DNA from 3 places in the Actinomadura sp. 9N407 genome. Region 2 is predicted to be linked to each of the others. Evidence: riboswitches for the same ligand, from Rfam matches in the RefSeq annotation. Region 2 holds a riboswitch; each other region holds the start of a gene.
What was found. Region 2 has a riboswitch for thiamine pyrophosphate ahead of thiC (phosphomethylpyrimidine synthase ThiC). Riboswitches for the same ligand answer to the same signal wherever they lie in the genome.
Positions count from the first base shown of each region.

Region 1: linked by a shared signal. The riboswitch ahead of ACH34Q_RS43300 (purine-cytosine permease family protein) and the one ahead of thiC (phosphomethylpyrimidine synthase ThiC) in region 2 are both predicted to bind thiamine pyrophosphate.
Region 3: linked by a shared signal. The riboswitch ahead of thiO (glycine oxidase ThiO) and the one ahead of thiC (phosphomethylpyrimidine synthase ThiC) in region 2 are both predicted to bind thiamine pyrophosphate.

Region 1 covers NZ_JBIRAW010000047.1:49,736-56,839, reverse strand. The annotation lists gene ACH34Q_RS43305 (PAS domain-containing protein) at 1-1,489, opposite strand, end outside; gene ACH34Q_RS43300 (purine-cytosine permease family protein) at 1,611-2,993, opposite strand; TPP riboswitch at 2,986-3,102, opposite strand; gene ACH34Q_RS43295 (rhodanese-like domain-containing protein) at 3,165-3,500, opposite strand; gene ACH34Q_RS43290 (SSI family serine proteinase inhibitor) at 3,589-4,002, shown strand; gene ACH34Q_RS43285 (Fpg/Nei family DNA glycosylase) at 4,052-4,915, opposite strand; gene ACH34Q_RS43280 (hypothetical protein) at 5,055-5,237, shown strand; gene ACH34Q_RS43275 (hypothetical protein) at 5,345-5,836, opposite strand; gene ACH34Q_RS43270 (hypothetical protein) at 5,929-6,672, opposite strand; gene ACH34Q_RS43265 (dihydrofolate reductase family protein) at 6,791-7,104, shown strand, end outside.
Region 2 covers NZ_JBIRAW010000009.1:130,813-137,916, reverse strand. The annotation lists gene ACH34Q_RS16580 (DUF1772 domain-containing protein) at 3-506, shown strand; gene thiC (phosphomethylpyrimidine synthase ThiC) at 641-2,374, opposite strand; TPP riboswitch at 2,371-2,481, opposite strand; gene ACH34Q_RS16570 (sensor histidine kinase) at 2,565-3,752, shown strand; gene ACH34Q_RS16565 (CDP-alcohol phosphatidyltransferase family protein) at 3,798-4,544, shown strand; gene ACH34Q_RS16560 (sugar phosphate nucleotidyltransferase) at 4,541-7,039, shown strand; gene ACH34Q_RS16555 (PLP-dependent aminotransferase family protein) at 7,079-7,104, opposite strand, start outside.
Region 3 covers NZ_JBIRAW010000002.1:452,954-460,057, forward strand. The annotation lists gene ACH34Q_RS04810 (serine/threonine-protein kinase) at 1-329, shown strand, start outside; gene ACH34Q_RS04815 (hypothetical protein) at 337-501, opposite strand; gene thiE (thiamine phosphate synthase) at 561-1,235, opposite strand; gene ACH34Q_RS04825 (Rv2175c family DNA-binding protein) at 1,415-1,798, opposite strand; gene ACH34Q_RS04830 (NAD(P)/FAD-dependent oxidoreductase) at 1,837-3,069, opposite strand; TPP riboswitch at 3,166-3,279, shown strand; gene thiO (glycine oxidase ThiO) at 3,269-4,381, shown strand; gene thiS (sulfur carrier protein ThiS) at 4,417-4,629, shown strand; gene ACH34Q_RS04845 (thiazole synthase) at 4,668-5,474, shown strand; gene ACH34Q_RS04850 (DMT family transporter) at 5,594-6,604, shown strand; gene pknB (Stk1 family PASTA domain-containing Ser/Thr kinase) at 6,710-7,104, shown strand, end outside.

The DNA.
Region 1 (7,104 bases), on a different contig from region 2:
GCGCGATCTCCAGCTCGACCCGGTGCAGGTCCGACAGGGAACGGAAGCCCGCGACGACGCCCTCCAGCACCCGGACCAGGTCGAACGACTCGATCGTCACCGCCAGCTCGTCGGCCCCGGCCCGGGCGCCGCGCAGCAGGTGCTCGACCAGGCGGCCGAGCGACTGGGCGCGCTCGGCGATGGTCGCGACGGCGGCCCGGCGGTCGGCGTCGGGCATCTCGTCCCACCGGTTGGTCAGCGTGCTGGCGAACCCCTGGACGACCGTCACCGGGGTGCGCAGCTCGTGGCTGGTGGTCGCCAGGAAGAGGTCCTTGGCCTCCTCGAGCGCCTTGGCCTCGGTGACGTCGCGGAAGTCGACGACCAGCTCGTCGGTCTCCTCGATCTCCGCGACGAGCACGTTCAGCCAGACGCCGCTCTCCAGCGGGATGGTCAGCATCTCGCCGAGCGCGGGCATCTCGAACGGCAGCGGGCGGCCGACCGCGTCCTCGGGCGGGATGCCGGTGAGGGAGTGCGCGGCCGGGTTCCACTGGCGGACGAGCCCGTCGCGGTCGAGGACCGCGATGCCGTCCGCGCTGGAGTCGATCACCGCCCGCTCGTGCGCTCGCTGCCGGACGACCTCCGCGTACGCGACGGCGTTGCCGACCGCGACCCCGGCGTGCCCGGCCAGAAGTTCCAGCAGTTCCAGCTCCGTGTGCCCGACCTTGCGCCCGGAGAACAGCGCGTACAGGGCACCGTACGGGCGGTTCTGCAGGAACGAGAGCCCGAGCGCGACCGTGTGCAGTCCGGGCAGCTCGGACCAGATCAGATCGTCCAGCCGCCGCTCGCCGGTGGCCAGCTTGACGGTCTTGCCGGACCGCATCAGCTCGCCGACCAGGCTGGTGCGCAGGTCGGCGGTCGTGCCGCGCATGTGGTCGGGCAGCCCCGACATGCTCACCAGCCGCAGCCGCTCGCCGTCGATCCGGACGAACCCGCCCGCGTCGGCACCGGTCAGCTCGATCAGCGCGGACGTGATCCGGTCGAGCACGACCGCCAGATCGAGCTCGGCGTTCAGGTCGGCGACGATGTCGTTCAGCCGCCGCACCAGCCGGGCCCGCTCGGCGGTGTGGTGCTGCGCGACGTCGTCCTCCTCGACCGGGTGGTAGACCCCGACCCAGCCCAGCAGCGCGCCGTCGCGGGACTTCAGCAGGCTCGTGTCGATCCGTACGTCGATCAGCCGCCCGTCCCGATGGAACCGGCGGGTGGCGATGGAGATCTGGCCGCCGTCGCCGGTCCGGCGGGTGAGCAGCCGTTCCTGTACCGCGTTGTGCTCGGCCTTCAGCTCGTCCGGAACGATCGGCAGCACCCGGCCGAGCAGCTCCTCGGCGCTCCAGCCGAACATCCGCTCGGCGGCCGGGTTCCAGACCGTGACCCGGAACCCGTCGTCGACGGCCACGATCGCATCCGCGGCGCATTCGATAACGGCGCGGGCGATCGGGTCGTGAACATGCATCTGCACGACTGTCATCGTGCCACCGAGGCGAGGCCCGCCGCCGGGCAACCGCAGTGGAAAAGTTCCTACGTAGGGCCACCGTTTACCGGAAGAACACCACGTCACGACCCGAAAGCGGCGATTACCTCTGGCCACGCCGCGCCGGCCGGCCGAGCCGTCCGATCGCCACCGCGGCCAGCCCGGCGATCAGGAACGACAGCAGCGAGGCGCTCATCCAGCCCTGCGGGGTGAAGCCGATCAGGCCCTGCACGTCCTGCCAGAAGGCCGCCCACCAGCTCACCGCGCCAGGATAGATCAGCTGGTACGCGACGAAGCCGATCGCCCAGGCCGCGATCATCCCCCAGCGGGACGGCGCCGTCCGCGAGGTGTCCCAGCCCAGGCCCTCGGCGTCCGCGGCACCGATCGCGGCCCGCCAGCGGCCCCGGCCGAGGAAGAAGTCCGCGGCCAGCACGCCCAGCAGCGGCACGAAGACCGAGCCGATCAGCGACAGGAACGCGGCGTAGTCCCCGATGTTCAGCAGCAGCGCCAGCCCGGTGATCCCGGCGCCGAGCGCGATCGTCAGCACCCGGCGGTCGGCGCGCGGGACGAGGTTCTGGATCGAGACCGCGGTGGAGTAGACGTTGGCGAACGACTGGTCCGCCTCCCGCAGCACGAACACCGCGAAGAACAGAACGCCCAGCGTGACGCTCAGGAACGGGTCGAACACCTTGGACGAGTCGCCCGCCACCAGGGCCAGCGCCAGGAGCCCCAGCATGTACGCGAAGATCTGCGTCACCGAGTATCCGACGGCGGCGGCCCCGAAGGCCCCCTTGGCCGAACGGGCGTGCCGCGTGTAGTCCGCGGCCACCGGGACCCACGAGATGGAGACCGCCAGCGCCGCGTCCGCCCCGATCCAGAACCCTCCCCACGAGCCCACGGTCAGGTCGGGCAGCGGCTCGCGCAGCAGCTGGACGTAGAAGTAGACCAAGGCCACCAGCACCGCGACCGTCACGTACCGGCGCAGCATCCGTACCGAACCCAGCGGCCAGATCGTCAGCACGGTCGTGAGGATCCCGGCCGCGACCACGTACACCCACCGGGGTATCCCGTCCCACAGCGCGCTCGCCGCGTCCGCGATCACGATCAGCTCGAACGTGCCCCAGCCGATCAGCTGGGCGATGTTGAGGACGGTCGGCACGTACGAGAGCCGGGCGCCGAACAGCCCGCGCAGCAGCACCATCGCGGGCTGCCCCGTCCGCGCGCCGGGGGCCGCCGCCAGGCCCAGCATGAGCCCGCCCAGCGCCGTGCCCACGGCCATCGCGACGATCCCGGCCATGATCGACAGCGTCGGCAGGCCGTTCTCGTCGGGGGCCAGCACGGTGTACGCGCCGGAGAAGGCGAAGAGGCTGACGCCGAGATTGCCCCAGAACGCGCTCTGGTCCCAGAAGCCCAGCACCTTCGGGGCGGGCTCATCGAGGGTGAACGGGACCTCGTCACGAGGGCGCGACTGGACCTTGGACGTCACGGGACACACTCCCTACGCCGGCATTACCCGGACAGGTTCATGCGGTCGGCGACGCCGTGTCCCTATCGCCCTCTCAGCCCGGTCGGCCCGAGCTCCCGCGGTTATCGGTCGAAGCCGATCATAACCGTCAAACGGCCCGCGCCCGTTCAGCCGACCCGCGCCCGCGCCCGTTCAGGCGACGTACGGCTCCGTCCCGGAGTCGTTCTCCATCGAGCGGCCGCTCTCCACCCACCGCTTCATTCCGCCGTCGACGTTCCTGGCCAGCCAGCCCGCCTGGTTGAGCGCCACCGTCACCTGCGCCGAGCGCACCCCGGACCGGCAGATCACGTAGACCTCCTGGTCACGGGGCACCTCGCCGGCCCGGTCGCTCAGCCGGCCCATCGGAATGTGCACCGCGTGGGGCGCGTGCCCCGCGTCCCACTCCTCCTGCTCCCGCACATCCAGCAGGTACGCGTCCTGTGGAACGTCTTTCGCGTCCACCGCCGGGACATCGTCCCCGAAATTCATCACGCCTCCATGGAACCGCGCGGAACCCCCCCGCGTCGAATCACGCATGCGGTATCGGACGCTCCTTTTCACGACGCCCGGCCTAGCCATGATCCTGTCATTGGCCGCCTGTGGCGACGAACAGGCCAACGGCCCGTCCGCCGACAAGCCCTCCGCCACCACGTCCGTCCAGCCCTCGGGCCAGGACTCCCTGACGATCGAGGTCAAGGCGTCCGCCCAGGCACCGGCCAAGACGTGGAAGCTGAGCTGCGACCCGGCGAACGGCGACCACCCCAAGGCGCAGCAGGCCTGCGCCGCACTCGGCAAGGTCAAGGAACCCTTCAAGCCCGTCCCGCCCGACCAGATGTGCACCAAGATCTACGGCGGTCCCGAGGTGGCCACCGTCAAGGGCACCTGGCAGAACGAACGGATCAACACCCGGTTCACCCGGGCCGACGGCTGCGAACTCAACCGCTGGTCCAAGGTGGCCCCGCTCTTCGGCGACGTCCCCAAGGTCCGCTGACCACCTCGATCCGCTGACCACTACTGCCCGCTGACCACCTCGGCGCTCGCTACTTGAGAAGCCGTGACATCCGCCGGTCCGCCAGCGGCTTCCCGCCGGTCTGGCAGGTCGGGCAATACTGCAGCGAGGAGTCGGCGAACGACACCTCCCTGACCGTGTCCCCGCAAACGGGGCACGGCTGACCGGCACGCCCGTGCACCCGCAGCCCGCTCTTCTTCTCCCCCTTGAGATCCTGGGCGGCGACCCCGCGGGCCCGCTCCACGGCGTCCCGCAGCGTGCCCACGATCGCCTCGTACAGGCCCTCGATCTCCTCCTCGGTCAGCGATGAGGAGATCTTGAACGGCGACATCCGCGCGACGTGCAGAACCTCGTCCGAGTAGGCGTTGCCGATCCCCGCGATCACCTTCTGATCCCGCAGCAGCCCCTTGATCTGCGTCCGCCGCCCCCCGACGATCCCGGCCAGGGTCTCCTTGGTGAACGCCCCCGCCAGCGGATCGGGTCCGAGGGTCGCCACCCCGGGCACCTCTTCCGGGTCTCGTACGACATAGACGGCCAGGCCCTTCTTGGTGCCCGCCTCGGTCAGATCGAACCCGGAGCCGTTGTCCAGATGCACGCGCAGCGCCAGCGGATTCTTGCCTCCCGGCCTGGCCGGCTTGACGGGCATCTCCTCCCGCCACCGCAGCCACCCGGCCCGCGCGAGATGCATCACCAGGTGGAGCCCGTCCACATCGACATCGATGAACTTCCCGTACCGTCCGACCCCGGTCACCGTCAGCCCGCCCAGCGACGTGATCGGCGGGTCGTACGTCTTCAGCGCGGAGATCGCGAGAACGTCCACGCGCGCGACCACATGGCCGACCGCGTGCTCCCGCAGGAACCCGGCCAGCGACTCGACCTCAGGCAACTCAGGCATGCCTCAAGTATCCGCGAAACCACTGACAACCGAATCCCCAGCTCACGGGCTTGCCCGAACGCCATGCTCCTGTCACGGCCGGTACTAGCTCCGCCACCTGAGGAAACACTCCTTGATGGAACCACCCCCAGGAGCCGCCGTGAAGATCAGCAAGTACTGGAAGGGCGTCATCGCGGGCGCCGGGCCCGTCCTCTACGCCGTCCAGGCCGCCGTGACCGACAGCCAGGTCACCACCTCGGAGGGGATCACGATCGGCCTCGCCGTCCTGGTCGCCCTCGGCGTCTACGCCGTACCGAACCGTACGGCGGCCAGGCAGCAATAGAGCCCGCACACGGCAACCCAAGGTCGTGATCTTGTGGTTGCCGGGAGTGACGGGTGGTGTCAGCAGGCGCGGGTCGTCCGGAGCCGCCCCGCCATCTCCGGACGGTCTCAGGCGTTGGTCCGCCCTTCCTGGACGGCCGTTTCGTGGAGCGCCTGCTGCCGGCGGTCAATCTGCGCGTGCAGCCAGTCTCGCCAGGACGGCCTGCGCTCCTGCCCCGTGACCAGAATCGAGTACGGGGACATGTCGTTGTAGTCCCGCAGCAACGTGTAGCCCGCCGTCTCCAGGATGTCCGCGACCGCGTCGCTCATGATCTTCGAGACGGTGCCCGAATAGCGGATGGCCGCGTCGTCCCGGCGCCCCTCGCTCAGCGCGTCCATGGCGGCGGAGCGCAGCATGAAATGCGTCTTCCAGTCGACGACCACACCGCCGCCGCTCTCATCGTCGAGCGGATCGATCTCCACCAGCACACCGGTGCCGAGCGTGCTGCTCTCCGCCGCGACGGGCAGCCCGGCGGCGCTCAGCTCGTCCCGGACGTCCGCCGCCAGCACGCGGCGGCGCCGCAGAACCTCGTCGTCAGCGAGTTCTGGTTGCCATGTCATGGAGGAATGATCGTGAACAGTGCCCTTGTCCGCAAGGCCCGGTCATTCCAGCGGGTGGCCGGCGAGGCGGTTCCGGTGGTGGAACCAGCCGGTCAATCCATTCCTTGCTCCAGGAACCGCTCGACGAACCCGGCTGCGTCGGCGGCCTGGAATCGTTCGCGATGGCGAGTCACCGGGTCGACCAGTTCCGCGATGCCCTCGCCCCACTCGACGCGTCGGATCTGGCCGCGGCGGTTCTCCGCCTCGACCCAACCGCTGCCGATCTCGTCGATGACCCTCATCTCGCGCTCCAGCCGTGCCGCGGGAGCGAGCATGCGATGACCGCTCTCACCGGCCCGCAGGCCGGTCCGCGGGTTCTCGTAGCGCATCCGCAGGAACGGCTGACGCTGCCGCTCGAGATTCAGGGGATCCAGCTCCTTCCGCCACCGGTACCGGGCCTCGATCTCGCTCTCGTCCAGCGAGAATTCACATCGCCAGGCAGGGAACACGTCGAAGACGTTCTGCTCCCAGTCCTCGGCATGGGAGTCGGTAACGGCCGGGAGAACGCTGGCGAGGCAGTCGAAAGGCTTCCCCGAGAGACGGAATCCCGGGACGGCGGCGAACGGCGCCGCCTGCCACAGCTCCGCCTCATGGAGGCGGGCGAAACGCAGGATCGCGGCGGCCGCCTCGTCCGAATACCCCTTGGTGCAGAGAACCTGGAATGCGCTACGGCCGTCCGGTGCCAGGGCGATCGCTCTCTGGAACCGGTTGTACGCTCCCGGGAACGTCCATGCCTGATCGAGTCCCGGCAGAGGGCGCACGTCAGGAAACTGCAGTACTGCGTCGGCGATCTTCACGATGAGGCACTTTCGAGTCGAGCCGGAAGGTGTACCTGCCGTCGCGGCCAGGCGGATATCGAAATCCTGCCACCCTGATGACCGATGAGTTTGCTCGACGCGCCTGGTCTCACCAGCCATGCGCAAACTGATCGTTCAAGAACTCATCACAGTCGACGGTTACGTGGCGGGGGCCGGTGGGGAACTCGACTTCTTCGAGTCCGTCACCGACTACAGCGAGGTGGACAGGGACAACCTCCAACTGCTGGAGAACGTCGACACCATACTTCTCGGCGCCGCGACCTACGAGATGTTCGTGCAGTATTGGCCCACCGCCGACGAGACCGTCGCCAAGATGGTGAACGCCCTCCCCAAGCTGGTCTTCTCCTCCACCCTGGACAAGGCCCCATGGGGGGACTGGCAAGAGGCACAAGTCGTCCGCGGCAACGCGGC
Region 2 (7,104 bases):
TGATGAAATTCACGCTGGCCGCTGTTGCGGCGACGCTCGCGATGCTGCTCACCACCGGGGTGTCGGGGGTCTTCCTCGCCTTCTCGACCGCGGTGATGCCCGGGCTGGACGCCGTCAAGGCGGGCAGCGCGATAGCGGCGATGCAGAGCATCAACCAGAAAATCCTCAACCCGGTCTTCCTGAGCCACTTCACGGGCGCGCCGCTGGCCGGCCTGGCCACGGGCGGGGCGCTGCTGCTCCTGGGCCAGCGTTCGGCGGCGGTGCTGTTCTTCGTGGCGGCCGGGATCTACCTGCTGGGCGCGTTCCTGCCGACCGTGATCGTGAACGTGCCGATGAACGAGGCGCTGGACGTCACCAAGATCCCGGCCGACCCCGCCGAGGCGGCCAGGATCTGGACCGACTACTCCTCGCGCTGGACCGCCTGGAACACGCTGCGGGGCGTGGCGAGCGCGATCAGCGTGCTGGTGATGGCGCTCGGCCTGTACGTGTGGGGCCGGAACGCCTGACACGGGGGCACGGACGGGGGGGGTGACCACCACGGTCACCCGCGCCGTCCATCGTCCTGGGCCTGGGCCCGTACGCGCGGCCCTGGCGTCCCTGGCCGCGTGAGTCCGGGCGAACGGGGGGACCCGGAATCGGGTCAGTCGCCGGATCCGGTCACCGGCAGGTAGATCCGGCCGCCCGAACCGGTGAATTCGGCCGCCTTGTCGCGCATCCCCGCGTCCAGCGCCTCCGGCCCGGCGAGCCCGCGCTCGTCGGCGTACCGGCGCACATCCTGTGTGATCTTCATCGCGCAGAAGTGCGGGCCGCACATCGAGCAGAAGTGCGCGGTCTTGGCGGGCGCGGCGGGCAGCGTCTCGTCATGGAACGAGCGCGCCGTCTCCGGATCCAGCGCCAGGTTGAACTGGTCCTCCCAGCGGAACTCGAACCGCGCGTCCGACAGCGCGTCGTCCCACGCCTGGGCGCCCGGATGCCCCTTGGCCAGGTCGGCGGCATGGGCGGCGATCTTGTACGCGATCATCCCCGCCTTCACGTCGTCGCGGTCGGGCAGCCCCAGATGCTCCTTCGGGGTGACGTAGCAGAGCATCGCGGTGCCGTGCCAGCCGATCATCGCGGCGCCGATCGCCGAGGTGATGTGGTCGTAGCCCGGCGCGATGTCGGTGGTCAGCGGCCCGAGGGTGTAGAACGGCGCCCCGTCGCACCACTCCTGCTGCCGGTCCACGTTCTCCTTGATCTTGTGCATCGGGACATGCCCCGGGCCCTCGTTCATCACCTGGCAGCCGTACCCGGCCGCGATCCGGGTCAGCTCGCCCTGGGTGCGCAGCTCGGCGAACTGCGCCTCGTCGTTGGCGTCGGCGATCGAGCCCGGCCGCAGCCCGTCGCCCAGCGACCAGGTCACGTCGTACGCGGCGAAGATCTCGCACAGCTCGCGGAAGCGCGTGTAGAGGAAGTTCTCCTCGTGATGGGCCAGGCACCAGGCGGCCATGATCGAGCCGCCCCGCGAGACGATCCCGGTCTTGCGCCGGGCCGTCATCGGCACGTACCGCAGCAGGACGCCCGCGTGCACGGTCATGTAGTCGACGCCCTGCTCGGCCTGCTCGATCACGGTGTCGCGGAAGACCTCGTAGGTGAGCGCGGCCGGGTCGCCGCCGACCTTCTCCACCGCCTGGTAGAGCGGCACGGTGCCGACCGGGACGGGGGAGTTGCGCAGGATCCACTCGCGGGTGGTGTGGATGTCCCGGCCGGTGGACAGGTCCATGATCGTGTCGGCGCCCCAGCGGGCCGCCCAGGTCATCTTCTCGACCTCGTCCTCGATCGAGGACGCCACCGCGCTGTTGCCGATGTTCGCGTTGACCTTGACCAGGAAGTTCCTGCCGATGATCATCGGCTCGATCTCGGGATGGTTGACGTTGGCCGGCAGCACCGCCCGCCCGGCGGCCAGCTCGCTCCGCACGAACTCCGGCTCGACGCCCTCGCGCAGCGCCACGAACTCCATCTCCGGCGTGATCTCTCCCTGCCGGGCGTAGGCGCGCTGCGTCACCGCCCCTCCGGTGGACCTGCGCGGGCGGCGTTCGGGGAACGCCGCCCGGTCCCTGAGCGGATCGGACGACCCGCGCCCGTCGTCCTCCGGCCGCACGGAACGGCCCTCGTACCCGGCGGTGTCGCCGCGCCCGGCGATCCACGCCTCGCGCAGCGCCGGAAGCCCGCGCCGCACGTCCGCCTCGTACGCGGGATCGGTGTACGGCCCGGACGTGTCGTACAGCACCACGGCGCCGCCGTCGGTCAGCGGTACCTCCCGCATCGGCACCCGCACATCGGCGCGCGAGCCCTGCAGGTAGGTCTTGCGGGCATGTGAAACCACGGTTTCGGCCATCTGACTTGATCTCTCCCTACGCCGGCATTACCCGGACAGGTTCGGCGGTCAGCGGCCGTACCAGCCGCTATCTCAGCCCGGTTCGCCGGGCACCCGCGATGTGTCGCCGCCGACGTTAGGCCCTCGGGCGTCCCGCTGTCCAAGGGCCGGGCCGTTCGTGGTGGGTGCGGGTTTCGGGCAGACTGGCGCTGTGGTGATCAAAGACCGGATCCGGGGTACGGCACTGGACGCCCTGCTGGCGGCAGGGCTCGCCGGATGCGCGGTCGCCGCGGCGGCGAGGTGGCCGGGCGTCCGCCCGCTCGACGGTCCCGGCACGCTCATGCTCGTCGCGGCGCATGTGCCGCTGACCTGGCGACGCCGCCGTCCCGGGACCGCGCTGGCCGCGGTCGTCGCCCTGGCGCTGCCGTTCCATCTGCTGCAGTACCAGCATCACGCGGCCGCCCCCGCCGAGATCTTCGCGCTGTTCACGTTCGCGGTCCTCGGGCACCGGGTGCGGACCGTCCTGGCGGGAACCGCCGCGCTGCTGCTCGCCTGCGCTGTGATCTTCGCCATGGGCGCGAGCGGGCGCAGCGGCATCGAGCAGGTCGGTGTGATCGAGGCCATCGTCGCCGTGGTCGTCGGCGTCCAGGGATGGCGGGTGCACCGGGCGCGGATGGCGGCGATCACCGAACGGGCCGAGCGGGCCGAGCGCACCCGCGACGAGGAGGCCCGCCGGCGGGTCGCCGAGGAGCGGCTGCGCATCGCCCGCGACCTGCACGACCTGCTGGCGCACAGCGTCACGGTGATCGGCGTGCAGGCGGGCGCGGCCGCCCACCTGGTCAAGTCGCATCGGCCGCTGGACCGCACCGAACTCGCCGGCACGCTCGACGGCATCGCCGCCACCTGCCGCGACACCCGGACCGAGTTGCGGGCCACGCTCCAGGTGCTGCGCGAGCACGAGGACGCCGGCGTGCCGCGCGCGGTGCCACCGGGCGCGGCGGGCATCGCCGAGCTGGTCGAGGCGGCCCGGGCCGCCGGGCTCGAGGCGGTACTGACCGAACGGGGCGAGGGCCGCGAGGAGCCGGAGGCCGGGATCGTGGCGTACCGGATCGTCCAGGAGGCGCTGACCAACGTGGTCAAGCACGCCCGGGCGAGCGGCGTCGAGGTGGCCCTGGAGCGCGAGGGCGGAGTGCTGCGGATCACGGTGGCCGATAACGGCCGCGGCCGCGCCGCCGGCGGCACGGGCACCGGCTTCGGGATCATCGGGATGACCGAGCGCGCCCGCAGCGTCGGCGGGACGGTCGAGACCGGTCCGGGCGCCGCGGGCGGCTTCGTGGTGACCGCCCTGCTGCCCCTCGGCGCGGCGGCCGGCGCCGGACGCCGCGCCGACGCCAGGTAGGGCCGGGATCGAACGGAGGGGTTTACCCGGCCTGACGATAGGCTCATGGTCATTGGGGAAGGGGAGGCGATCGCGTCAGTGAGTCCTGATGTCGACAGGTCACCGGAGCCGGGCCGGGACGCGGCGTGGGGCCGGATCTGGACGGTACCGAACGCGCTGAGCTTCGCCCGGCTGCTGGGGGTTCCGCTCTTCCTGTGGCTGGTGCTGGCCGAGGCCGACTGGTGGGCGCTCGGCGTGCTGGTGGTGGCCGGTCTCTCGGACTGGCTGGACGGCAAGCTCGCGCGGATGCTGAACCAGATGAGCCGGCTGGGCGTCGTGCTGGATCCGGCGGCCGACCGGCTCTACATCCTGGCGACCCTGGTGGGGCTGACCGTACGGGAGATCATCCCGCTCTGGCTGGTGGTCCTGCTGGTGGCCAGGGAGGTGGCGATCACGCCGATCGTGCCGGTGCTGCGCCGGCTGGGGTACGGCGGGGCGCTGCCGGTGCACTTCATCGGCAAGGCCGCGACGGCGTGCCTGCTCTACGCGTTCCCGCTGCTCCTGCTCGGCGGGCACGACGGCGCCGTGGCCACGGGCGCGCGGATCATCGGATGGTCGTTCGCCATCTGGGGGACGGCCCTGTACTGGTGGGCGGCCCTTCTCTACTGGGCGCAGACGCGGCAACTGGTGCTGGCCGGCCGTGCCGGGCCCCCGGAACCGCCTCCGGAACCGCCCCCGGATCCGCGTCCGGGGCCGGGCGCCGATCGGGATCCCTCGGCCGGCGACCAGAAGGGAGCGGAGTCCACGCGATGAAGGCCGTTGTGATGGCGGGCGGCGAGGGGACGCGGCTGCGTCCGATGACCGCCAACCAGCCCAAGCCCCTGCTCCCGCTCGTCAACCGGCCGATCATGGAACATGTGCTGCGGCTGCTCAAGCGGCACGGGTTCAGCGAGACCGTGGTCACCGTGCAGTTCCTGGCCGCGCTGATCCGCAACTACTTCGGCGACGGCGAGGAGCTCGGCATGTCGCTGAGCTACGCCACCGAGGAGATCCCGCTGGGCACCGCGGGCAGCGTCAAGAACGCGGCGGAGGCGCTGCGCGACGACCGGTTCCTGGTGATCTCCGGGGACGCGCTCACCGACATCGACCTGACCGACATGGTGCGCTTCCACCGCCGCAACGGCGCGATGGTCACCATCGGCCTCAAGCGGGTCCCCAACCCGCTGGAGTTCGGCATCATCATCGTCGACGACGAGGGCCGCATCCAGCGCTTCCTGGAGAAGCCCACCTGGGGGCAGGTGTTCTCCGACACCGTCAACACCGGCATCTACGTCATGGAGCCGGAGGTCCTCGACCACGTCGCGACCGGCGAGTCCGTGGACTGGTCCGGCGACGTGTTCCCCAAGCTGCTGGCCGAGGGCGCGCCGCTGTACGGGTACGTCGCAGACTGCTACTGGGAGGACGTCGGCACCCACGCCAGCTACATGAAGGCCCAGGCCGACATGCTCTCCGGCCTGGTGGACGTCGACCTGCAGGGGTTCGAGCTGTCGCCGGGCGTGTGGATCGCCGAGGGCGCCGAGGTGGACGCCGAGGCCGTCCTGAAGGGCCCGCTGTACGTCGGCGACTACGCCAAGGTCGAGGCGGGCGTCGAGCTGCGCGAGTTCACCGTGCTGGGCAGCAACGTGGTGGTCAAGGAGGGCGCGTTCCTGCACCGCGCCATCGTGCACGACAACGTCTTCATCGCGCCCTCGACCAACCTGCGCGGCTGCGTGATCGGCAAGAACACCGACATCATGGCCGGCGCCCGGGTCGAGGAGGGCGCGATCGTCGGGGACGAGTGCGTGATCGAGGCCGAGGCGTACGTCTCCAGCCAGGTCAAGGTGTACCCGTTCAAGACCATCGAGGCCGGCGCGGTCGTCAACACCAGCGTGATCTGGGAGTCGCGGGGGCAGCGCAACCTGTTCGGCCCGCGCGGGGTGTCCGGGCTGATCAACGTGGAGATCACCCCGGAGCTGGCGGTCCGGCTGGCCAGCGCGTACGCCACCACGCTCAAGAAGGGCACCGCGGTGGTGACCGGCCGGGACGTCTCGCGCGCGGCCCGCACGCTCAAGCGGGCGGTGATCAGCGCGCTCACCTCCAGCGCGATCGAGGTCCGCGACCTGGAGGCGTGCCCGCTGCCGATGGCGCGGTTCGAGACCGCCAGGGAGGACTGCGCGGGCGGCCTCTACCTGCGCACGACGCCGGGCGACCCGCAGGGCGTGGACATCATGTTCCTGGCCCCCGACGGCGCCGACCTGTCCCAGGCGGCCCAGCGCAAGCTGGAGCGGGTCTTCGGGCGGCAGGAGTACCGGCGGGCGTTCCCCGGCGAGATCGCCGAGCTGACCTATCCGGCCCGGACGGTCGAGACCTACGCCCACGAGCTGCTGCGCCGGGTGGACATGAGCGGTGTCCGCGAGGCCGGGCTGAAGATCGTTCTGGACTGCGCCGGCGGTACCGCCTCGCTGGTGCTGCCGACGCTGCTGGGCCGGGTCGGCGTGGACGTGCTGACCCGCAACAACCGGCTGGACGAGGCCAACCCGACCGAGACCCTCGCCGAGCGGATGCGCGACCTGCAGCGGCTGGGCGAGCTGGTGTCCTCCTCGCGGGCCGCGTTCGGCGTCCGGTTCGACCCGGTGGGGGAGCGGATCTCGCTGGTGGACGAGAGCGGCGCGCTGATCGGCGACGACCGGGCGCTGCTGGTGATGCTGGACCTGGTCGCGGCCGAGCGGCGCGGCGGCCGGGTGGCGCTGCCGGTCACCACCACCCGGGTCGCCGAGCAGGTGTGCCGGTTCCACGGCGTCCAGGTGGAGTGGACCTCCACCTCGCAGGACGTGCTGACCAAGGCCGCCGGGCGGCCCGAGGTGATCTTCGCCGGGGACGGCCGGGGCGGGTTCCTGATGCCCGAGTTCAGCCGGACCGTGGACGGGATCGCCGCGTTCGTCCGGCTGGTCGGCCTGGTCGCGCGGACGCGGCTGACGCTGTCGCAGATCGACCGCCGCATCCCCGAGGCTCATCTGCTGCGCCGGTCGGTGCCGACGCCGTGGGCGGCCAAGGGCGGCGTGATGCGGCATGTCGTCGAGGCGGCGGGCGACCGGACCATCGACACCACCGACGGCGTGCGGGTCGTGGAGGAGGACGGGAGCTGGGTGCTCGTGCTGCCCGACCCGTCCGAGGCCGTCACCCACCTGTGGGCCGAGGCCCTGGACTCCGACGCGGCGCAGGAGCTGCTGCAGGAGTGGGCGGCCGTCGTCGAGCGCGCCGAGTCGTAACGCCCGGTCGTACGGGCCGGGACGTTCGGCGCCGGGGCTTCAGTCGAGCGCGGCGTCGTCGGGCG
Region 3 (7,104 bases), on a different contig from region 2:
GCGCCACCATGGTGTACGCGGCGACCGGGCGTCCGCCCTTCGGCACCGGCACCGGTACCGGCACCGACGCGACCGTACTGCGCGCGATCACCTCGCGCCGGCCCGACCTGGGCGACCTCGACGGGACGCTGCGCGAGCTGGCCGCCCGCTGCCTGGACAAGAACCCGGCCGCCCGGCCCACCGCGCGCCAGCTCGTCCGGGCGCTGCGCGACGACCAGGCCCCGGCGCCCAAGACGCGGCCCAAGCGGATCCCGCGCTACCGGTGGCGCATGATGATCGCCCTCGGCGCCGTCATGCTGGCCGGATTCGCGCTGGGCGTGGTCTTCTAGTCCTAGCTCACCAGTGCGGGGGGACGTCCTCGATCAATCGGGCGTCGTCGTCACCGTCACCGCGCCAATCGCCCCAGCCCGCGTCGGTGTCGGCGGGGGTACGGTCCGGCAGGATCTGCAGATCGTCGTCCGACAGGTCCACCGGGCGCTCGTCATCGGGTCCCTGGGTCATGGCTCCATTGTCGGCCATCGCCCGTGGTGATCGACACCGTGGTGATCGACACCCTCGGGTCAGGAGGCCTCGCGGAGGCGGCGGGCCAGGTCGGCGGCCGCGGCCCTCGGGTCCTCGGCCTCGGTGATCGCCCGTACGACCACGATCCGGCGCGCGCCCGCCGCCAGCACCTCGTCGAGGTTGGCGGCGTCGACGCCGCCGATCGCGAACCAGGGCCGTCCCTCGGGCCGCGCCGCCACGTACCGCAGCAGCTTCACCCCGGGGGCCGCGCGCCCCGGCTTGGTCGGCGTCGGCCAGACCGGGCCTGCGCAGAAGTAGTCGACGCCGGGCTCGGCGGCGGCTGCCGAGGCCTCCTCTCCGGCGTGCGTGGAGCGGCCGATCAGGATGTCCTCGCCGACGATCGCCCGGGCGGCCGCGACCGGCAGGTCGTCCTGGCCGAGGTGCAGGACGTCGGCCTGTACGGCATGGGCGATGTCGGCCCGGTCGTTGACCGCCAGCAGGGCCCCGTGCCGCTCGCACGCGGCCCGGAACACCCGGAGGTACTCCAGCTCCTGCCGGGCCTCCAGCCCCTTCTGGCGGAGCTGGACGATGTCGACGCCGCCCGCGAGCGCGGCGTCGAGGAAGGCGGGCAGGTCGCCCTGCCGTTCCCGGGCGTCGGTGCAGAGGTAGAGGCGGGCCCGGCTGAGCCGGGCGCGCAGGGCGACGGCCCGGTCGGAGAGCAGGTGCCTGGACACGGTGGGGGCGGTTCCTTCCTGGCATGCCGCTCATGGGAAGAGTGCGGGGCATGGAAGTGCGGGGCATGGAGAGTGCTGGGCATACGGATGCGGGGCCGCGCGCGGTGGATCGCCGCGCGTGACCCCGCAATCCTGTCACGTGGTCGTGCTCGTCCTGGTCGGGGGCCGTCCGGCTCGGGTCAGAACGCCAGCGCCTGGGCGCGCCGGCGAACCTCCGTCCCCCGGTTCTCGGCCAGCGCCTGGACGGGGGTCCCGGGCAGCGTGTCGTCCGCGGTGAACAGCCACCGCAGGGTCTGGACATCGTTGTAGCCCGCGTCCGACAGCAGGTTGAGCGTGCCGGAGAGCCCCTTGATGACCTGGCCGTCCTGGATGAAGGCGGCGGGCACCATCGGCTGGTTGTCGCGGCGGATCGACAGCAGCTTGCGCTCGCTGATCAGCTGCTTGATCCGGTTGGCCCGGATACCGAGCCGCCGGGTCGCCTCCGCGAGGGTGAGCCACTCTCCGGCGAGGGCGTCGGTCTGGGGGTCGAGAGCGCTTTCTACGGTTGCGTGCAGTTGCGTCACGCCCCCTTGCTACCACGCCCCCACGATGCTCAAACCCGTCAGGAGCGCGCCGCCTGCCGGACCGGGACCTCCGGATCGGCGATGACGGCGGGGTCGACGGGCGTGCCGGCGGTGATGAGCCGCCTGGCCTGCATGAGGTCGCGCGGGCTGTTCACGGTGAGGATCGCCTCCAGCCGTTCGCCGGTCAGCCAGCACACGGCCCATTTGCCGCTCGCCGGGTCGCCCCGGAGTACGTGGCGTTCGGCGACCGGGTGATGCCCTGCGTACTGGACCATCCGGCCGAACTGCTCCGACCAGAAGTACGGGGCGGCGTCGTACGCGGCCTCCTGTCCGAGCAGCGTCGCGGCGGCCACCTCGGGGGCGTTGAGGGCGGTGTCCCAGTGCTCGACGAGCAGCCGGCGCCCGTAGCGGGCGGACCACCAGGAGGCGCAGTCGCCCACCGCGACGACGTCCGGCCGGTACGCGCCGGGCTCGCCGGGCTCGCCGGGTGTGTCGCTTTCCACACCGGTTCGGAACGAGGCGTCGGTCACAATGCCACGTTCGAGCAGCAATCCGGAGCCGTCCAGCCAGCCGAGTTCGGGCCGGACGCCGACGCCCACCACGACCTCGTCGGCTTCGATCCGGCCCCCGTCGGCCAGGGCGAGCCCGCCGTGCTCGATCGCGGCGACCTTGACGCCGGTCCGCAGTTCCACCCCGGCCTCGGCGTACCAGGGGGCGGTGAGGGCCCCGATCCCGGAGCCGATGGCGTTGGCGAGCGGGGCGTCCGCGGCCTCCACCACGGTCACGGCGCAGCCCTTCTTCGCGGCGGCGGTGGCGACCTCGGCGCCGATCCAGCCGGCGCCGACGATGACCACGCGGGCGCCCCCGGTGAGCCGGGCGCGCAGGGCGCGGGCGTCCTCGATCGTCCGCAGGACGTGCTGGGGCCCGTCTCCCGGCAGCGTGATCGGGCGCGCCCCGGTGGCGATGACCAGCCCGTCGAAGGCCAGGTCACCGGCCGTCGTGGCGACCGTTCCGCCGCCTCCGGGCGCGAGCCGCAGCGCGGTGGCGCGCTCGCCGAGCAGCAGCCGGGCGCGCAGCCGGTCCCAGTCGGCGTCGACCGTGGTGTCGTCGCGGTCGCCCGCCAGCACGGCCTTCGACAGCGGCGGCCGGTCGTACGGCCGGTGCCGCTCGGCCGAGACGAGCGTCAGCTCGCCCTCGTACCCCTTGCTCCGCAGGGCCTCGACGGCGCGCACGCCGCCCAGCCCGCCTCCCACCACGATGACGCTGTCCATGGGCGCCCACCCTAGCCGGGGTGCGATTCCGGGTCATAGACAGGTGTCCAGACGGGTGGCCAATGTCATCCGGTCGCGGGCGGACGTAGGGTGGGGGCGAACGAGCGCGGGAGCCCGGTCCGACCGGGCTGAGAGGGCGGCTGACCGGGCCGCCGACCGCTGGAACCTGATCCGGATCATGCCGGCGAAGGGAGCGGAGATGGACATCGTGATCGTCGGGGCGGGCGTCATCGGGCTCGCCACCGCCTGGCGTACCGCCGCCCGCGGCGCCACCGTCACCCTGGTCGACCCGGCCCCCGCGAGCGGGGCGTCGGCCGTCGCGGCGGGCATGCTGACCCCCGTCAGCGAGCTGACCTACGGCGAGGAGCCGCTGCTGCGGCTGGGGCTGGCCTCCCGCGACCGGTACGGCGCGTTCGTCGCCGAACTGGAGGAGCTGACCGGGCTCGGCACCGGCTACCGCACCGACGGCATCATCGAGGTCGCGTTCGGCTCCGACGACCTGAAGTACCTGGACGAGCTGCGGCGCTTCCAGGAGTCGCTGGGCATCCCCACCGAAGCGCTCACCGGCCGCGAGTGCCGCCGGCTGGAGCCGATGCTCGCGCCGGGTGTGCGCGGAGGCCTGCTCGCTCCCGAGGACGGCTCGATCGACCCGCGCCGGCTCGCTCCCGCGCTGCTGGCCGCCGCCGAGCGGCACGGGGTACGGCTCGTCCGGCGGCGCGCCGCCGGGCTGATCGTCGAGAACGACACCGCGGCCGGGGTCCGGCTGGACGACGGGACCGAGATCCGCGCCGGCACGGTGCTGCTGGCCGCGGGCCCCTGGTCGGGCGGCATCGAGGGCCTGCCCCCTGGGATCGTTCCACCGGTACGTCCCGTCAAGGGCCAGGTCCTCCGGCTCCGTACGGCCGCGCCGTTCATCCAGCGCTGCACCCGGGGGCTGGTGAAGGGCTCGTCGATCTACCTCGTCCCGCGCGCCGACGGCGAGATCGTGGTCGGCGCCACCCAGGAGGAGATGGGCTTCGACACCCGCGTCACCGCCGGCGGGCTCTGGGAGCTGCTGCGCGACGCCCGCGAGCTGCTGCCCGGCATCACCGAGCTGGAGTTCGCCGAGGTGTCGGCGGGGCTGCGGCCCGGCTCGCCCGACAACGCCCCGATGATGGGCCCCACCGCGCTGCCCGGCCTGTTCCTCGGGACGGGCCACTTCCGCAACGGCGTCCTGCTCACCCCCGTGAGCGCCGACATCCTGGCCGAGGTGCTGCTGGACGGCACCGTCCCGGAGGTCGGCCGCCACTTCACCCCGGATCGCTTCCTGTAAAGGCAAATGGGAGAGGCAAGGCAATGGGAGAGGCAATGAAGGTCATCATCAACGGCGAGCCGTGCGAGCTGCCCGACGGCACCAGCGTGGCCGACGCGGTCACCGGCGCCACCGGGCGTTCCGGCGCGGCCGAGGCGGGCCTGGCGGCCGCGCTCAACGACGAGGTCGTCCGGCGTTCGGCCTGGAGCGCGACGACGCTGAAGGAGGCGGATCGGCTCGAGGTGCTGACCGCCGTGCAGGGAGGATGAACGTGGAGGGCAGCGAGAACGTGGATGGCACCGAGAGCGTGAATGGCGACCAGAACGCTGACGGCACCGGGAGCGCGGACGGCCCGCTGGTCATCGCGGGCGAGCAGGTCGATTCCCGGCTGATCATGGGGACCGGCGGGGCGCCCAGCATGAGCGTGCTGCGCGAGGCCCTGACGGCGTCCGGGACCACGCTCACCACGGTCGCGATGCGGCGGGTCGACCCGTCGGCGCGCGGCTCGGTCCTGGACGTATTGCGCGAGTGCGGCATCCGGGTGCTGCCCAACACCGCCGGCTGCTACACCGCGGGCGAGGCGGTGCTGACCGCCAAGCTGGCCCGCGAGGCGCTCGGCACCAGCTGGGTGAAGCTGGAGGTCATCGCCGACGAGCACACCCTGCTGCCGGACCCGATCGAGCTGGTCGAGGCGGCCGAGCAGCTGGTCGACGACGGCTTCGTCGTGCTCCCGTACACCAACGACGATCCGGTGCTGGCCCGCCGCCTGGAGCAGATCGGCTGCGCGGCCGTGATGCCGCTGGGCTCCCCCATCGGCTCCGGCCTCGGGATCCGCAATCCGCACAACATCGAGCTGATCGTGGAGCGGGCGGGCGTCCCGGTCATCCTGGACGCGGGTCTCGGTACGGCGAGCGACGCCGCCCTGGCGATGGAGCTGGGATGCGACGCGGTGCTGCTGGCGACCGCCGTCACCCGCGCGCAGTCGCCGGCCCGGATGGCCGCCGCCATGCGGCACGGGGTGGAGGCCGGGCGGCTGGCCCGCCTTGCCGGGCGGATCCCGCAGCGCCGGTACGCGCAGGCCTCGTCGCCCTGGGAGGGCCTGAGCGGCGCCTGAGCCGACCTGAGAGTTAAGGCTTGCTAAACCGACCGCTGAAGCAAATTTCGCTGGACCTGAACGCAACCGCAGGCGATCGTTCGGTGTCCGTAGAAACGTCACCGACCTAGGGTCAGCGCATGCAGCAGCAGGAAGAAGCGGCGCCCGGGCCTCGTGCCCGGCGCCTGGCCATCGCCGCGGCGACCGTCACGGTGGTGCTGTGGGCGTCGGCCTTCGTGTCCATCCGCAGCGCCGGCGAGGACTACGGGCCCGGTGCGCTGGCACTCGGACGGCTCCTGTCCGGCACCGTGGCGCTCGCCGCCATCTGCCTGATCCGCCGGGAGGGCTGGCCGCCGCGCGCCGCCTGGCCCGGGATCGCCGCCTCGGGCGTGCTGTGGTTCGGCCTCTACATGATCGCGCTCAACTGGGGCGAGCAGCAGGTCGACGCCGGCACCGCCGCGCTGGTGGTCAACGTGGGCCCGCTGCTGATGGCGCTGCTGGGCGGCTGGCTGCTCAAGGAGGGCTTCCCGCCCCGGCTGATGGCCGGGATGGCGATCTCGTTCGCCGGCACGGTCGTGGTGGGGCTCTCGATGTCGGGCGAGGGCCGCTCCAGCCTCCTCGGCGTCCTGCTGTGCCTGTTCGCGGCCATGATGTACGCGGCGGGCGTGGTCAGCCAGAAGCCCGCGCTTCGGCACGCCACGGCCCTGCAGGCCACCACGTTCGGCTGCGCGATCGGGGCGGTGGCCTGCCTGCCGTTCGCCGGGCAGCTGGTCTCCCAGGCCGCCGACGCCTCGCTCGGCTCCACGCTGAACATGGTCTACCTGGGCGTCTTCCCGACCGCGCTGGCCTTCACCACCTGGGCGTACGCGCTGGCCCGTACCTCCGCGGGCAAGATGGGCGCCACGACCTACGCCGTACCGGCGCTGGTGGTGCTGATGTCGTGGGTGGCGCTCCGGGAGGTCCCCGCCGTGGTGACCCTCGCGGGCGGCCTGGTCTGCCTGGCCGGCGTGGCGGTCTCGCGCCGGGGCCCGCGCCGACGTACCGAGCCCTCGGACGGGGTTCAGACGGACGGGGTTCAGACGGACGGAGCGCAGGCGGGCGGGCCTTCTGCGGCAGAACCCGTACGGGCGGGGAAAGAACCCGTACCATAGGGCGTGGCGGCCTGAGAAGGCCCGGCCCCGCCGCCGAAGATCAGCCGACGACGTCATACTCCCGGCTGATGGGATCCGCCCGGGAAGGCCTTTACACTCGCTCTGATGGACACTACGGTCGCTGATCCACTCGTCGGGCAGGTGCTCGACGGGCGCTATCGCATCGAGTCCCGGATCGCCCGCGGCGGGATGGCCACGGTCTACGTGGCCCGCGACATCCGGCTCGACCGCACCGTGGCGATCAAGGTGATGCACGCGGGTCTCGCCTCCGACGAGGAGTTCGTCCGCCGGTTCATCGGCGAGGCGAAGGCCGCGGCGGCGCTGTCCAACCCCAACGTGGTCGCGGTCTACGACCAGCGCACCGACGGCGAGCACGTCTTCCTGGTGATGGAGTACGTGCGCGGCCGTACGCTGCGCGACCTGCTGACCGAGCGCGGCCGGCTGGGCCCGCGCGCGGCGCTGGAGATCATGCAGCCGGTGCTGGCCGCCCTCGGCGCCGC